DNA from 2 places in the Psychrobium sp. 1_MG-2023 genome. Region 2 is predicted to be linked to the other one. Evidence: predicted binding sites of a transcription regulator. Region 2 holds the regulator's gene; the other holds the start of a gene.

Region 1 (9,002 bases), on a different contig from region 2:
GCTGTTAGTTGCGGCGATAGTCGTTCCAAGTTTGATTATCGGCCTTATCGTCGCTGTGTTCCAAGCGGCTACATCCATCAATGAACAAACATTAAGTTTCCTACCGCGTTTGATTGTAACCTTATTGACACTGATTGTTGGTGCGCATTGGATAACGCAGACACTGATGGACTTTACTATTGGCATGATTAAAGAAATCCCGATGGTTATTGGCTAATTATGACACTGTATGAAAGTGAGATTATGATGTGGGTAGCCAGTTACTTTTGGCCCTATTGTCGAATCGCGGGCATGTTTATGGTGATGGTTGGTGTCGGTAGCAAAAACCTTTCTACACGCATTCGCTTACTTTATTCAGTTGCTGTTACTATCGTCGTTGCACCCACGCTAGGCCCGATGCCTGAAGTTGATCTGTTTTCGATATCAAGTTTTATTATTGTTGTACAGCAAGTGCTAATCGGCGTTGCTTTAGGTTTTATTTCTGTGCTGGTGATGCAAGCATTTGTCGTTGCGGGACAGGTCATTGGTATGCAAACCAGTTTAGGTTTTGCGTCTATGATTGATCCTGGCTCGGGTCAAAATGTTCCTGTTGTTGGTCAGTTTTTTTTATTATTAGCTACCTTGATGTTTTTCGCAGTGGATGGTCATTTAGCAATGATCAAAATGGTGGTTTTGAGCTTTGATACATTACCGGTGGGTGTTGATGGCTTGACTCGAGTGACTTTTGAGAAAGTGGCGCGATGGGGGGTGTGGATGTTTACTGCTGCATTGGCGATGTCAATATCTGCGATGGTTGCACTATTGGTGATTAACTTTTCATTCGGTATTTTGACGCGTGCTGCACCACAGTTAAATATTTTTTCTATTGGTTTTCCTGTCACCATGTTAGCGGGCTTGTTAGTATTATGGTTAACATTGGATACTGTGATGTCTCATTTTGACTCGCAATGGATTCGAGGTATTGAGATGATGTGTCAGGTTATCAATACTCGTTGTGATTTTTAAATGTTGTTTGGCTAAGATAACGAGGCGTAAATGGCAGAAAGTAGCGGTCAGGAAAAAACAGAACAGGCCACCCCCAAGAAGCTGCAACAAGCTCGTGACAAAGGGCAGGTGCCGCGTTCAAAAGAGTTAGCAACGGCTGCTGTTCTGATTGCATCTGCTGCATCGATGTATATTTTTGGTAGTGCGATTGCAATGTCGCTTTATCATGTGATGAAAAATATGTTCACCATCAAGCGTGAACAGGCCTTTGATACAAGCCAGTTTGGTTTGATGTGGGCTGAAGTGTTTACTTTAATAAGTTGGCCGTTACTTGGCTTTATTATCACTCTGTTTATTTTTGGCTTTATTGGTAGTACCACTCTTGGCGGAATTACATTCAGTTTTGATGCTGCTAGGCCAAAACTATCAAAAATGAGTCCCGTTCAGGGTTTTAAGCGAATGTTTGGTACTCAGGCACTCGTTGAGTTATTAAAGTCTTTAGGGAAATTTGCGGTTATATCAACACTCGCTTGGCTTTTACTCACCTTTTATTTCCCCAGTATCTTACAATTAAGTCAAACTAACTTCCCCCTTAATGTGATTGAAGCCTTAGATATCCTATTGTGGATATTTATTATTTTGTGTAGTTCATTATTACTTATTGCAGTGATCGATGCTCCTTATCAAATCTTTAAACATAAAAAAGAGCTTAAGATGACACTGCAAGAGGTGAAGGATGAGTTTAAAAACACTGAAGGTAAGCCTGAAGTTAAAGGCAGGCAGCGTCAGCTACAGCGTGAAGTGTCTCAACGGCGAATGATGCAAGATGTCCCAGATGCTGATGTGGTTATTACCAACCCCACTCACTTTTCTGTAGCATTGAAATACGATACTGAGGGAAGCCGAGCACCAATTGTAGTCGCTAAAGGGGTCGATCAAGTTGCTTTTCGGATCAGAGAAGTTGCGCGAGAAAATAATGTTTCGCTAGTCGCTAGCCCCGCATTGGCCCGCGCTATATATCACACAACTGAAATTGATGAGCAAATTCCAGATGGATTGTTTGGGGCTGTTGCTCAAGTCTTAGCTTATGTTTTTCAATTAGAGCAGTTTCAAAAACGAAAAGGGCGTAGGCCGACTAAACTCCCTAATGAATTCGACATTCCAGATGACCTGAAGCATTAGCTTATTTAACCATCACTTAAGTGGTCAATTAGAATGCTGAGATGACGTGGTATTTCTCTATAATTGTTGTATGTGGTTGTTGCGACAACGCTTTCATATTCACACAACACCAAATTGACTGTGACAAGTTATTGACGCAGGTTGATGAGTCCTTGACTATTGACTAATTGCTTGTTATTTCTATGTTAATAATATTTATATCATATATTTTATTGGCTTGTTTATTGCTATTATGGGTTGTTTACTTAATAGTTATACCAATGTGATTTATTGGTATTGCTCTATTTAATAGTCATCTGTGTAGGTACCCATTAGACAATGGATTTAAAAGCAAAACTATCGCAAGTTGCTTCTGATAACTCGGCGATATTCAAAGGCATTGCAACACCTTTACTCGTGTTGGCAACATTAGCAATGATTGTATTGCCGATGCCCACTTTTCTGCTCGACTCATTATTTGCTTTTAACATTTCTCTTTCTCTTGTTGTTTTACTTGTCGCCATTTACGCACTACGCCCGTTAGACTTTGCGTCATTTCCGAGTGTACTCTTAATTGCCACACTATTACGCCTCGCATTAAATGTTGCTTCAACACGTCTGGTGTTACTTGAAGGGCATGAAGGCGGAGACGCCGCAGGTAAAGTAATTGAAGCCTTTGGCTCTGTAGTTATTGGCGGAAACTATGCCGTAGGTTTAGTTGTTTTCCTTATTCTTGTGATTATTAATTTTGCGGTAGTGACAAAGGGGGCTGGACGTATCTCGGAGGTGAGCGCTCGTTTTACGCTAGATGCAATGCCGGGCAAACAAATGGCCATCGATGCCGACTTAAATGCTGGTATTATTGATCAAGATCAGGCTAGAGATCGTCGTGCAGAGGTGACGAAAGAGGCTGATTTTTATGGTTCAATGGATGGTGCATCTAAGTTCGTAAAAGGTGACGCAATCGCTGGCATCTTAATATTAGTAATTAATATTTTAGGCGGGTTTGTCATCGGGATGGTTCAGCATGGCTTAAGCTTTGGTGAAGCGGTTGAGATCTATACTTTGTTAACGATAGGTGATGGCTTAGTCGCTCAAATTCCTTCGCTATTATTATCGATTGCCGCGGCATTAATGGTGACTCGTCAAAATGAATCTGAAGACATGGGTACTATCGTTTATAGCCAAATGTTGGGTAACCCAAAGGCCTTATTAGTCTCTGGTGGTTTATTATTCGTAATGGGTATCGTACCGGGAATGCCTCATTTTGCGTTTTTATCTATGGCGTTTATTTCATTAGGAATTGGTTATTTCTTGTATAAAAAGCAACATCAACTACAAGCAAAAGGTGAGCTTGCGACCAGTCCTGACGGAAAGCCAGTGCCCAAAGCGACTGAACCGGTTAAAGAGTTGGGTTGGGATGATGTAAATCAAGTTGATGTTGTTGGACTTGAAGTAGGCTATCGTTTGATTCCGTTAGTAGACGTTGGTCAGGGCGGTGAATTATTATCGCGTATTAAAGGGGTCCGAAAGAAATTATCTCAGGAATATGGTTTCTTAGTTCCTGCAGTACATATTCGTGACAATTTGGACTTAAATGCGAATAGCTACCGAATCTCATTAATGGGCGTGACTATCGGTGAAGCGGAAATCCGACATGATTGTGAACTAGCAATCAACCCAGGTCAGGTTTTTGGTCAAGTTGATGGTGTTAAAACAACGGATCCGGCATTTGGCTTAGAGGCGGTATGGATCATGCCTGAGCAACGGGAACATGCGCAAACGCTAGGCTATACTGTGGTTGACCCTGCAACAGTTGTTGCTACACACATCAGTCAATTATTGACTAATAACGCATCGCAGTTATTAGGACATGAAGAAGTTCAAAACCTGCTAGATATCTTGCAGCGTCAATACCCTAAGTTAGTTGAAGGTCTTGTGCCAGATATTCTGCCATTAGGTGTCGTTGTTAAAGTGATGCAAAACTTGCTACACGAAGGCGTGCCTATAAGAGATCTGCGAACAATTATTCAGACACTTGTTGAATATGGCGCAAAAAGTCAAGAGCCTGACGTTTTAACTGCGGCGGCAAGGATCGCGTTAAAACGACTAATAGTCCAAGAAATCAATGGGGTAGAGTCTGAATTAGCTGTTATAACACTAGCGCCAGATCTGGAACAGATGTTGCACCAATCTATGCAGGCTACTGGTGGAGACGCCGCTGGGATGGAGCCTGGTTTGGCTGAACGATTACAAACATCTTTAGCAACTGCCACAGAACAGCTAGAATTAGAGGGAATGCCTGCTATCTTATTGACTTCAGGTGTATTAAGATCAACATTATCACGGTTTGTTAAAAACACGATACCAGGATTAAAAGTATTGTCTTATCAAGAAATTCCAGACGACAAGCAAATTAAAGTTGTTAGTTCGGTAGGGCAATAATTGAGGAATAACGGTGAAGATTAAACGTTTTGTCGCAAAAGATATCCGCTCAGCGCTTGATGAAATCAAGATCGCGTTAGGGCCTGATGCGATAATTATGTCTAACAAAAAAGTTGATGGCGGTGTTGAGATTGTTGCTGCAGTTGATGAAGACAATAACGCAGTATTACCTAAAGCTTCGCCGAAACCTGCTTCGTCACAGACAGTTGCTGCTCCAAGCGAAGTTATGGCAGATCGTTTTGAGCAAGCTGAACAGCCTGTGGCTAATTTCTCTGCACAGGCACAAGCACAAATTGCTATGCAACAATATGGCGCAGGGAACTCACAGAGCAATAATAGTCGCCAGCCAAGTGATGATCAACTGTCACTATCAGGGTTTCAGCAGCGTTTAATTAAGCAACAAGCACAGCAGATAGCAAATAATCAAATGCCAATTAATGCAATGTCTGGGCAGGGCGCAAGTTCAGCTGACAACCAGCCAACAGAACCTGTCACAGCTACATTGCCAAATACTGTCGCGGATAACCTGCCTGAATGGGCGCAAGCTTTACAAAAGCCAGCTTCAATATCGCCACAGACGGCGACCAGTCAGGCATATGAGCGCGAACCAGCAATTCAACAAGAAAACCCCGCCATTGAAGAGTTGCGTGCTGAAATGGCATCAATGAGACAATTATTGCAACATCAAGTCAGTGGGCTGATGGAGCAAGATGTTAATCGTCGAGACCCGTTAAGAGCCATGCTTACTGCAGAACTTTGTGATATGGGTTTTGAGGCTGATGTTGCGCAGCAACTGGTTGTTGATGTGCGTCCTGACGCTACGTTTGAACAGGCGAAACAAATTATTGCTAGTACGTTGCTCAAACGTATTTCGACAACGAATAATGACGTACTTGAGCAAGGTGGTGTCGTCGCGTTATTAGGTCCAACAGGTGTTGGAAAAACGACCACAGTGGCAAAGCTTGCTGCAAGGTTTGCAATGCAATATGGTAGTGACCAAATCGCGATGATAACGACAGATAGTTATCGTATTGGCGCATATGAGCAGTTGAATACCTATGGAAAAATTCTAGGGTGTCCAGTTAAAGTAGCCAAAGATGCACAGCAACTAGCCGATGCGATTTACCAATGCCGTCAAAAACGACTCGTGCTAATAGATACTGCTGGTATGGGGCAACGAGATTTACGTTTAAGTGAACAGCTTGCGACCCTGATGAACTCCAGTCATGTCAATATCAGAAGTTATTTGGTTTTACCGGCGACTGCCCAGCGTAAAGTACTGCAGGAAGCTATTATTCAGTTTAGAAAAATGCCATTAGCAGGCTGTATCATCACTAAAATGGATGAAGCTATTGGCGCAAGTGAAATTTTAAGTGTGGCGATTGGCCATTCATTACCTATTGGTTATTTGACAAATGGGCAACGAGTGCCTGAAGATATAGGTGTAGCCGATCTCAATAGTTTAATTAACAATGTGATAGAGCAATTAAGTCAGGTTCAAGATAAAATGACAGCAAATAATGACTCTTCATCATTCTCCAGTTTTAATAGATAGGCAATTTAAGTGGATCAAGCAAGCGGTTTAAGAAAAATGACTCAACCAAAAATGATTAAAGTAATTGCAGTTACTGGCGGTAAGGGCGGTGTTGGTAAAACCAACGTGTCGTTAAATCTTGCAGCGGCTCTTGCGCAACAAGGTAAACGAACCTTGGTGCTGGATGCTGATTTAGGCTTAGCTAATGTTGATGTAATGTTAGGCTTGCGCGTGCAAAAGAATCTGTCACATGTGTTATCAGGTGAGTGCGAGCTCGATGATATTATTGTTCATGGTCCACAGGGGATAAGTATCATTCCTGCGACATCGGGTTCACAATCGATGGTTGAACTTGAGCCTGCCCAGCATGCTGGCTTGATTCGTGCGTTCAGTGAAATGCGCCATGACTTTGATGTATTAATTGTTGATACTGCCGCAGGCATTTCTGACATGGTGGTCAGTTTCGCTCGAGCTTCTCAAGATGTAATTGCAGTTGTTTGTGATGAACCTGCCTCAATCACTGATGCATATGCTTTAATTAAACTATTATCACGTGAGCATGGTGTGTTTAGAATTAAAGTTGTTGCAAACATGGTACGTAATTTACGAGAAGGTCAGGAATTATTTGCTAAGCTTACAAGAGTAACGGATCGATTCTTGGATGTGGCCTTAGAGTTATGTGCAACGATTCCATTTGATGAGAATGTTCGACGCTCGGTGAGAAAGCAAAAACTGATAACAGATCTGTTTCCTCAATCACCAGCATCGTTAGCATATAAAAGTTTAGCTAATAAAGTGCAAAGTTGGCCTATACCAAATCAGCCTGGCGGTCATCTGGAGTTCTTTATTGAGCAATTAGTTGATAACCGTTCTAATAACAGAGACGTTTCTGGTGAGTAAAGCAGCGGCATACGCTCAAACATCTCAGAACAATGATCAGTTAGTGATAGCTCATGCTGGTCTAGTGAAAAAAATAGCACATCATTTAAAAGGAAGACTTCCTGCCAGTGTGTTGCTAGACGATTTAATTCAATCAGGAATGATCGGGTTACTCGAAGCTGCGAAAAACTTTGACGGTTCTAAAGGTGCAAGTTTTGAAACTTTTGCTGGTATAAGAATACGCGGTGCAATGCTTGATGAAATAAGACGTGGCGATTGGGTTCCTCGTTCGGTACACCGAAATAGTCGAGCAGTACAAAAAGCAATCGACGAGGTAGAAAAAGAGCACGGAAGGGATGCTAAAGAGCATGAAATTGCAGAAAAATTAGGAATTAACCTAGACGAATATGCACAAATGCTTAATGATATAGCATCAGGAAAAATAATCGGCATGGACGATCTGGGTGTGTCTGAAGATGTATTGGTTGTTGATGGACAGGCTGAATCGGATGACTCTTATTCCCATGCTGTGTCTGGACGTTTTCAGACAGCATTAGCTGAAGCGATTAAAGGGTTACCTGAAAAGGAAGCGTTAACCTTATCATTGTATTACGATGAAGAATTAAACCTGAAGGAAATAGGGCAAGTTTTAAATGTGAGTGAGTCACGAGTGAGTCAAATTCACTCGCAAGCAATGGTTCGTCTGAAAGGGCGTTTAAATAATTGGAGCTGATTGCATAAGGAATTGCAGTTTGAATAGTGGAGAGCGTTTTGGATAAAAACATGAAAATACTGGTTGTTGATGATTTTTCAACAATGAGACGAATTATTAAGAACTTATTAAGAGATCTTGGTTTAACAAACACCCAAGAAGCTGATGATGGTGCGACTGCACTACCTATGCTTAAAGAAGGTGATTTTGACTTTGTAGTGACCGACTGGAATATGCCAGGTATGCAAGGAATTGATTTGTTAAAGCATATTCGTGCTGACGAAAAGCTAAAGCATCTACCTGTATTAATGGTAACGGCAGAAGCAAAACGTGAACAAATTATTGCAGCGGCTCAAGCAGGTGTAAACGGATACATTGTTAAACCATTTACTGCTGGGACATTAAAAGAAAAGCTTGATAAGATTTTTCAACGAATTGAATCTTAAGCTATAACACGGATATTCTTATGACTGATAATGAGAATTCTTATATCTCGTTAGAGCAGGCTAAATCACTTGTTTCTGCGTTAGAGCAGGGGCAGGTTGCGTCTGCTAATGAAATTATTGAACAAGCTAGCCATAAAATGCAGCAAGACATCTTTGTTGGTGTCGGCAAGTTAACTCGTCAACTGCACGACTCATTGAGTAATATGAGTATTGATGAGCGCTTTTCATCATTTGTTTCATCGTCATTGCCGGATGCAAAAGAACGTCTGTCTTATGTCGTTGAGATGACCTCTCAAGCGGCAAACCAAACAATGGATGCAGTTGATGAGTGTATTCCGTTAGCTCAGAAGCATCAGGCCACAGTTAATGAGATCTTACCATCTTGGGAGCGTTTGAAAGATTGTAAGATTAAAGTGGATGAGTTCAGGATGCTTTGTACTACTTTAGATAAGTATTTTTCAGAATCAGTTAACGATGCTGAACAATTAAATACCAAGCTAAATGACATTGTGCTCGCTCAAGGTTACCAAGATTTAACCGGGCAAGTACTTCACAAAATAACTGATTTAGTAAAAGATGTTGAAGAGAATTTGATTGGTATTTTAAAGCTATTTGGTCATTACGATGACGAACAGCAATTAGATCGCGTTGATAACTGTATTGAAGCTGAAGGGCCCGTTGTCGCAAAATCAAAACAGCATGATGTTGTTTCAGGACAAGATGATGTTGATGATTTGCTTTCTAGCCTAGGATTTTAAAAGGACGCAAACTATGTCGTTTGATGTTGATGAAGATATACTCCAAGATTTCCTGATAGAAGCGGGTGAAATATTAGAGCTTT
Region 2 (9,002 bases):
TGGCTAGCGTTACAGCAGCCTGTAGTTCATCACTCATAGGCAGGCTGGCTCGCTGACTATCTGATAATGCCATAATCGTCCGACCTAGACTGTGATAATCTTCTGCTTGACGTTTTAATTCACTACGGCTCACCCAATCGTCTAAATCTGAACCGACTTCAATGGTTGCTTTTTTCGCTTTGCTCATTGATTTTCTCAACTATAGTAATTACTGACGACATTGTAGCATTTTTTTTCTTAGAACAGATCGCTTGATGCTCAAGCATGCTAAGATATTGACATATATTATAGATAGGAATTGCCTTGTGGCTGTAGATAACGATATTTTTGATGAATTGGCTCGGGTGAAAGAGTCCGTAGCAAAAGCATTAGACTCGGCGAAACGTCATGGCGCTTCGAGTGCTGAAGTATCAATGAGCAAGCAAACAGGGTTATGTGTTTCTACACGTTTGCGTGAAGTTGAGACGGTTGAGTTTAACCATGATGGTGCACTGGGGATCAGTGTATATTGTGGCAATCGTAAGGGCAGTAGCTCGACATCGGATTTAAGTGAATCGGCAATCGAAAGTGCTGTGAAAGCTGCTATTAGTATTGCTAAACACACTTCAGAAGATCCTTATAATGGTTTGGCTGATGCCGATTTGATGGTCACTAACCCTCCAGATCTTGATTTATATCACCCTGGTAGCTTAGACCCGCAGTTTGCGATTGAGCAAGCCCTCGCTGCTGAGGATGCCGCGTTAAGCTACAGTGAAGAAATTACCAACTCTGATGGTGCGTCATATAACTCTCATCAAGGCCTTCGTGTTTACGGAAATAGTCACGGCTTATTAGAAGGCTACCCGAGCACGCGTCACAGCTTATCTTGTGTCACCATTGGCGAGCGTAATGGCGAGATGGAGCGAGACTATGATTATGCGGTTTCGCGTTATCCTAATAAATTAGGCTCTCCTAAATTAATTGGTGAGAAAGCGGCTCAACATACTATCGATCGCTTAGGGGCGAGAAAATTAGAGACAATGACTGTTCCTGTTGTCATTGATGCTTCATTATCAGCGGGTTTTATTGGTCACCTTGTTTCTGCTATTGGCGGTGGTAGCTTATACCGTAAAGCGAGCTTCTTGCTTGATCGTAAAGGCGAACAAATTTTCCCTTCATGGTTAAGTATTGAAGAAAAACCTCATTTAAAAGGTTACTTAGCTTCAACGCCTTTTGATCATGAAGGTTTAGCGACAAAGGATTTAACCGTCATTGATAACGGTGTGTTAGCGAGCTACTTAATTACCAGCTATGCTGGCCGTAAGTTGAATATGCAACCTACAGGGCACGCTGGTGGTACACACACATGGTTAGTAAATAACACTGTTGCTGAGCAAAGTGAATTATTAAAGCAGATGGGAACAGGCTTGTTGGTAACGGACTTAATGGGCTCATCGGTGAATATTATTACAGGTGATTATTCACGTGGTGCTGCTGGCTTTTGGGTGGAAAATGGCGTTATTCAATACCCTGTCCATGAAATCACCATTGCAGGCAACCTCAATGATATGTATAAAAATATCGTTGCAATATCTGGCGATGTTGATGAACGAAAGAGTACCTTATGTGGCTCAATCCTACTGGAAGAAATGAAGGTGGCTGGTAACTAAACCACCTTGAACCAGTGCGTTATATAGCCCGAGTTATCAATTGATAACTCGGGCTTTTTTGTTAACTACGGCGTATAAACTAAAGTCGCTGTACCGAGGAAGGCAAAAATACCCACGACGTCAGTAATCGTGGTTAACACGACCCCTCCAGCCAGCGCTGGGTCGATTTTAAGGCGCCTCATAACAAGTGGTATTAATACACCGGAAAGGCCAGCAGCAGTCATATTAGCTAACATTGCAAAGGCAATGACGAGGCCAAGTTTGATGTCTCCTTGCCATAATGCAACGACAACGGAGAGTATGAGTGCCCAAATAAGCCCATTGAGAGCACCGATCGCGAGCTCTTTGCCAATGAGCCATCGTTTATTACGATCACCAATGTGACCAAGTGCCATACCGCGAATAATTAAGGTCAATGTTTGATTTCCAGCGATACCACCCATACTTGGTACCAAGGTGTTCAATATAGCCAGAATTGCCATTTGCGCAAGAATAGGCTCAAACATATTACTAACAGCAACAGCAGCGAGTGCTGTTAGTAAGTTAATACCAAGCCACACTGAACGTTTTTGAGTACTTTTAATAACAGGAGCGAAGGTATCTTCTTCATCATCTAAACCCGCCATACTCATCATGGAATGCTCTGCGTCTTCACGAATGATGTCAACAACATCATCAATGGTGATCCGGCCCAGAAGTTTTCCTTCACCATCAATAACTGGTGCCGAAACCCAGTCATGTCGCTCAAATTGCTGTGCGACTTCAGTATCTTCCATTGTTGCAGGGATGGCTTCTAGGGTGCGATCCATGATTTGGGACACTGTCATTATCGGGTTAGATGTAATTAAGGTTGATAGCGTAACACCACCTAACAATGTATCTTCTTTATCAACAACGTAGAGCATGTCGGTCGCTTCAGGCAACTCACCTTTAAGACGAAGGTAACGTAAAACTACATCAAGATTTACATCAGGGCGCAAGGTGACTGTATCTGTGTTCATGATACTGCCGGCAGTATCTTCTTCGTAGGCCATTGCCGCCTCAACTCGGTGGCGGTCTTGCGCATCCATCGCTTCAAGTACTTGCTGGTAGATGCTATCAGGTAAAGTACGTAAAACTTCGGTTAAGTCATCGGTGTCCATAGTCTCGGCAGCTGCCGCAAGCTGGTGAGCTTGCATCTGCCGAACAATGCTTTTTTGTACATCCTCTGAAAGCTCTTCTAGGATGTCACCCTGATCATCATGGTCAACAAGTTGCCATAACACCTGACGAGTTTTATAAGGACTAGATTCAAGTAAAAGCGCAACGTCACAAGCGGGTAGATCCATCAATATTTGTCGCACATGAACAAACATACCACTGCTGAGGGCTTTTTCTACCTCATCGAAGCGTTGGTTTGAGAATTCTTGTTTAACAACTGTCTCTGGCATTGGCTTTCGCTTTTATTTCATATTGATTAAGGATAAATTGATTTTTATAAAATTAACGTTAACTCAGTTTTAATCGATTTTTGTTATGTCTTGGCTTTACGAAACATCTCACGGTGGTGAATCTGGATATTGTGCTTTTTGTGAGAAAAGTTTTTAGCTAATTGTTGCGCAATATAAACACTGCGATGTTGCCCGCCAGTACAGCCAATCGCTATTGTGAGGTAACTGCGATTATTTTTTTCTAAGTGAGGCAGCCAAGTATCAATAAAAGTAGTGAGTTGTTCTTCAAGTTGATTCACTAGAGGCTCCGCAGCTAAATACTGTTGTACTGGCGCATCAAGCCCTGTGAGTGGACGCAACTCTGGTTCCCAATGGGGGTTAGGTAAAAAGCGAACATCGAATACAAAATCGACATCTCGTGGCAGACCATATTTAAAACCAAATGATTCAAATACTAATACCAGCTCGCTATCGGTATTGCCAAGAATACGCTCTTTAATCAAGTCACTTAATTGATATATTGTTAACTCACCAGTATCAATCTTTAAGTCGGCTACTTCTGCAAGTTGACGTAATAATGATTTTTCTTCTTTAACCGCTTCAGATAGCGTCATGCACTGTTTGGTTAGCGGGTGCAGGCGTCTGGTCTCACTGTATCGTTTGATTAACGTGGTGCTGGGTGCATCAAGGAAAACTATCTCTAAATCACAGCTTGCTGATAATTGCTCGATTAATTGGCTCAGCTCTGATTGCGTACTAGGAATGTTTCGTACATCAAGACTCACCGCAACAGGTTGCTCCATCTCCTTCATGCTATCGATAAACGAATGCAGCAAGTTCATTGGTAAGTTATCAACGCAGTAATAGCCTAAATCTTCTAATACACGTAAAGCGACACTCTTTCCCGAGCCTGACGTTCCGCTAATGATAGTTAATTTCAATCGAGCATCCATGATGGTTATCTTGTTAATGTTCTTATTTTAGGGGGTTTGTATTTATTTGCAATGAGATAGCAAAGACTTAGCAACAAAAAAGCCTAGCAATGCTAGGCTTTAGAGTGACACTTTAGACTAAAGAATCTAGTGTCGTTGTAATTTTTCTTTGTGTTTGATCACTTGTCGATCAAGTTTATTGATCATTGAGTCGATCGCGGCATACATGTCTTCGTGAGTGGAGGTAGCAAATACTTCCCCGCCGTTTAGGTGAAGTGTTGCTTCTGCAATTTGTTGGAGTTTTTCTACGTTTAAAACAACATGTACGTTATTAATATGTTCGAAGTGGCGCTCTAATTTACTAAATTTTGTGTGCACATAGTCGTGAAGTGATTCTGTAATAGCTACGTGGTGTCCAGTTAAATTAATTTGCATAAAATGCATCCTCCATTTGGTGAGCTTAAATTAAGCTCTTTCTTTGATTGGAAGGTGGGATTGATAACGCATCACGATATTTTGCAATGGTTCTTCTTGCTACTTTAATCCCTTGTTCCGCTAACAAATCTACAATTTTACTATCGCTTAATGGTTTCTTTGGGCTCTCAGCCGCCACTAGTTTTTTGATAATGGCACGAATCGCAGTTGATGAACATTCACCGCCATTCTCAGTGCTAACGTGGCTTGAAAAAAAGTATTTTAATTCAAAAATACCACGTGGCGTATGCATATACTTTTGTGTGGTTACACGAGAGATAGTTGATTCGTGCATTTCCACTGCTTCAGCGACATCATTTAAAACCAATGGTTTCATCGCTTCTTCGCCGTATTCAAAAAAACCTCTCTGTTGCATTACAATACAATTTGCTACCTTTAGCAAGGTGTCATTTCGGCTTTCTAAACTTTTAATAAACCACTTGGCCTCTTGTAAGTGACCTCGAATAAACTGGGTATCTCCACTGCTCTTACTGGTTTTACTCAGCGCCGCATACTCAGCATTGACCTGAATTTTTGGCATGCAATCTGGGTTTAACTCAACAATCCAGCGTCCTTTTACCTTTTTAACCGATACATCTGGAATAACATATTCATCTTTTTCTTTGATGATAGTACTACCAGGGTGCGGGTTTAGAGTTTGAATCAATCGGATAGCTTCAGCGAGTTGTGCTTCTTTTAATTTGGTTTTTTTAGCAAGCGTGCGGTAATCCCGAGTTGCTAATAACTCCATATAACCTTCAACTAAAAGAATGGCTTCATCTCGCCATGGCGTATCTTCTGCAAGGCGCTTTAATTGAATGGCTAAGCATTCACTTGGGCTGCGTGCTGCTACGCCAATTGGATCAAAGTGTTGGATACGTTTTAATACTGCTTCAACTTCATCTAATTCAATTTCAGGATCGGCCATAGCTGTCAGAATATCTTCACAGTCTTGTGATAGGTATCCAGACTCTTCAACAGCATCAATAATGGCCGTTGCAATTGCTCGATCATTATCGCTAAAAGGCGTTAAATTAGCTTGCCACAACAGGTGATCTTGTAAATTCTCAGTGGTTTCCCCTTGATAAACGAAATCACTTTCAGGTCCTGCTGTCGATGACGCTACCGGTGCCGCTGGGCCAGCAGAGATGTAGTCATCCCAAGTTGTGTCTGTTGGCAGATCGTCGCTGATACTTTGCTTGTCCAGAGCTTCAGAAGTATCAATGGTACTAGAGTCATTGCTGTCAAAGTCATTACTGTCGTTATTGGCTTCTAGCGTACTTGATGAGTCATATTCATGCCCTGCGCCATTATCGTCAGCTTTTGTGTTGGCTTCATTTCCCTCGAAGTTCTCTTCGACCTCGAGTAAAGGATTGCTATCCAACGCTTCTTGGATCTCATTTTGAAGATCGAGAGTTGAAAGTTGCAGCAGCCTAATCGCTTGTTGCAACTGTGGGGTCATTGTAAGCGATTGGCCTAATTTTAACTGTAATGAAGCTTTCATTTAAATCCGTTATCTTGAATGTGCTAAAAGGAAGAGAGCACAAAATTATTTTTATCGTATAGTCTAACTATAGTCTGAATTGCTCTCCGAGATAAACATCTCTGACCGTTTGATTTGATAATATGTCATCTGGTTGGCCTTGTGCAATCATTTCACCATGACTAACAATATAAGCAAATTCACAAACATCTAACGTTTCTCGTACGTTATGGTCAGTGATCAGCACTCCTAAGCCACGTTGCTTTAATTGTTCAATGATTTGTTTTATATCAATCACTGAGATAGGGTCAACGCCAGCAAAGGGTTCATCTAATAAAATGAATTCAGGGTCAGCAGCAAGCGCTCGAGCGATCTCTACACGACGTCTTTCTCCACCAGAGAGGGCCATTCCTAAACTGTTTCTAATGTGCTGGATATGGAATTCTTCTAACAAACTCTCTAGCTTCTCAACTCGTTGAGCTTTATTAAGATCTTTACGAGTTTGTAGGATCGCCATGATGTTATCGTAAACGGATAGCTTTCTGAAAATTGATGACTCTTGTGGCAAATAGCCAATGCCTTGTCGTGCACGCTGGTGCATTGGCATTAATGTAATGTCGTTACCGCCAATAGTCACCTGGCCACTATCGCTTGGCACTAGACCAACTACCATATAGAAAGTTGTTGTTTTACCGGCACCGTTTGGGCCTAATAATCCGACGATTTGCCCTTTAGCGACTTCTAATGACACGTCCTTAACGACTTGGCGTCCAGAGTAGTTCTTTGCTAAATGCTGTGCTCTCAATGTACTCATGGTTTAATTTTTACTTTCATTTGGCTGGAGGATTGTGGTTACTTGGTCTTTTTTGTTTGCATTGCGATCAGCGTTTAAAAGCTGTCTGACCATATCGTAACTAATCGTATCGCCTTTAACGACATTTTTGCCCCAAGTTAATTGAGCGCTACGGTTGAGTTTAATGATATTAGTACCGCGCTCAAATCGGATCTCTTTGGCTTGGGCAGAAATATTATTCCCATCGCCGACTCGTTGTGAGAAGCGTGCTGGCCTACCAATTAATACCATAAGCTCAACACCATGCTCTCCATGATTGTATACTTCTAAGCGATCGGCAGTAATTTCAATTGACCCTTGCTTAATGGTGACATTACCTTTGTACACCGCAATATTTTTTGCTAAATCAATATACTGGTTATCGGCGTTGATTGATGCTTGTTGTTTAAAGTCATCAGATAATGCCGTGGCGGTGTTACTAGTCAGTAGTGCTAATAGAAAAAAAGCACTAGCTTTGAGTGTTTTCATAGATTGCCTGTATATTTTTAATAATTTCAAATTGTTGTTCATTAAAGCTGGCACGTAAGCCTAAGCCTTCAATTTTGTATTTATGACCGATTATCTCTATCGCACTGTCACTCTCAATTAACATATTGTTCAAGTTGAGATTCAGCCGTGCTGCTTTGATTTGCTGAACTTTTTCTTCGGGATTAATCGCGCTAATAATAACATCTTTTTCTAACACAACGCGGTCCTGCTGGTTAAATGTGCCTCGAGAGGCATTTATTTTCCAACGCGCGCCACCGTTTTTGGGGTAAATTATGTAGCTGGGGTTAATTAAGACGGTTACATCCTGCTCATAATGCTTCATTTCATCAGCATGTACTAACGATGATAAGTAACCTTGCCCATTAAATTGACGTAATGTCATATCTGTTGCTGTAAAGTCAGGTAAGTATTGACTAGCGACTTCAGCTTGCTTGGGCTTGGTGACCGACCAGAATGGATTCCAAAAGAATAAAATACATGAAATAAAGAATAGGCCAATTAATATCGTGGCTCGATTCATACACTCATCCCTTTAGCTTGAGCTAAGATCCCTTGACTGGCTAAAATTAAATCACTCACTTCACGCACAGCGCCAAAGCCCCCTTTAGTGAAAGTGACATAGTCACAATTTTGCAATAACGCTGGGTGAGCATCGTTTACCGCAACGCCCAATCCACAATCGTCCATCACAGGCTTATCAACCATATCATCACCTATATAAGCCACTTGATTTGGAGCGAGCGAAAATTGCTTTAACAACGCTTGGTAAGCAACATATTTATCTGCTTGTCCTTGATAAATATGCTTAACACCTAAGCTCGTCATTCTATTCTCAACGATGGTTGATTTACGTCCGGTGATAATAGCGACATCAATACCAGCGTTTATCAGAGACTTGACTCCAAAACCATCTTTGGTGTGAAAAGCTTTAAGCTCTTCACCGTCATTACCAAGGTAAATTCTACCATCAGAGAAGACGCCATCTACATCACAAATCAATAGTTTAATTTCGGCAGCCTGAATCCAAGCTGACTCAGCTATTTCACCATAGAGAGTAGGTACTGTTTTCATTTAAACGACTCCAGCTTTTAGCATGTCTAACATATTTAGCGCACCGATAGGCTTACCATCTTCAAGGATAAATAGGCCATTAATATTACGCTCTTCCATCAATTTTAGTGCACTTGCTGCAAGCAAGTTACCATCTAGTGTGACGGGGTCATTGGTCATCACTTGGCTTATCGGCGTATGGTGGAAATCTAATTTATGATCTAGCGTACGGCGCAAGTCACCATCGGTAAATAGTCCGATCAATTCCCCATCATCATTTACAACGCCAGTCATGCCCAAGCCTTTATTAGATACTTCTAGCAGCGCATGACTTATTGTTGTGTCTGGTGTGACCAACGGTAGCTGCTTGCCTGTATGGGCAACATCTAAAACGCGTAAGAGTAATTTCCGTCCTAATGCGCCACCTGGGTGAGATAATGCGAAGTCGTCAGCAGTAAAGCCTTTTGCTTGTAAGAGCGCAACCGCTAATGCATCGCCCATTGCTAAGGTGGCTGTCGTACTCGATGTTGGCGCTAACCCTAAAGGGCAGGCTTCTTTTGACACTGCAATACACAAGTGCACTTGAGATAGCTTTGCCATTGAAGAGGTTGGATTTCCAGTCATTGAAATCACAGGAACGCC

The links. Region 2 encodes sigma-54, which starts transcription at its own class of promoters, with help from an activator protein. Its sites were predicted from a motif close to GTTGGCACGNNNNTNGNNT; they were not measured.
Region 1: a site for sigma-54 is predicted at 2,378-2,396, ahead of flhA (flagellar biosynthesis protein FlhA). Genes of this name have one in related genera too.

Annotation. Positions count from the first base shown of each region.
Region 1 is NZ_JAUYVJ010000002.1:100,579-109,580, reverse strand. It holds gene fliQ (flagellar biosynthesis protein FliQ) at 1-217, shown strand, start outside; gene fliR (flagellar biosynthetic protein FliR) at 220-1,005, shown strand; gene flhB (flagellar biosynthesis protein FlhB) at 1,036-2,166, shown strand; gene flhA (flagellar biosynthesis protein FlhA) at 2,485-4,590, shown strand; gene flhF (flagellar biosynthesis protein FlhF) at 4,604-6,145, shown strand; gene Q8W26_RS01525 (MinD/ParA family protein) at 6,182-7,024, shown strand; gene Q8W26_RS01520 (RNA polymerase sigma factor FliA) at 7,014-7,736, shown strand; gene cheY (chemotaxis response regulator CheY) at 7,775-8,161, shown strand; gene Q8W26_RS01510 (protein phosphatase CheZ) at 8,182-8,919, shown strand; gene Q8W26_RS01505 (chemotaxis protein CheA) at 8,933-9,002, shown strand, end outside.
Region 2 is NZ_JAUYVJ010000008.1:72,401-81,402, reverse strand. It holds gene yjgA (ribosome biogenesis factor YjgA) at 1-187, opposite strand, end outside; gene pmbA (metalloprotease PmbA) at 324-1,649, shown strand; gene mgtE (magnesium transporter) at 1,715-3,079, opposite strand; gene rapZ (RNase adapter RapZ) at 3,163-4,020, opposite strand; gene hpf (ribosome hibernation promoting factor) at 4,159-4,446, opposite strand; gene Q8W26_RS06040 (RNA polymerase factor sigma-54) at 4,472-5,989, opposite strand; gene lptB (LPS export ABC transporter ATP-binding protein) at 6,057-6,782, opposite strand; gene lptA (lipopolysaccharide transport periplasmic protein LptA) at 6,786-7,289, opposite strand; gene lptC (LPS export ABC transporter periplasmic protein LptC) at 7,270-7,830, opposite strand; gene kdsC (3-deoxy-manno-octulosonate-8-phosphatase KdsC) at 7,827-8,381, opposite strand; gene Q8W26_RS06015 (KpsF/GutQ family sugar-phosphate isomerase) at 8,382-9,002, opposite strand, start outside.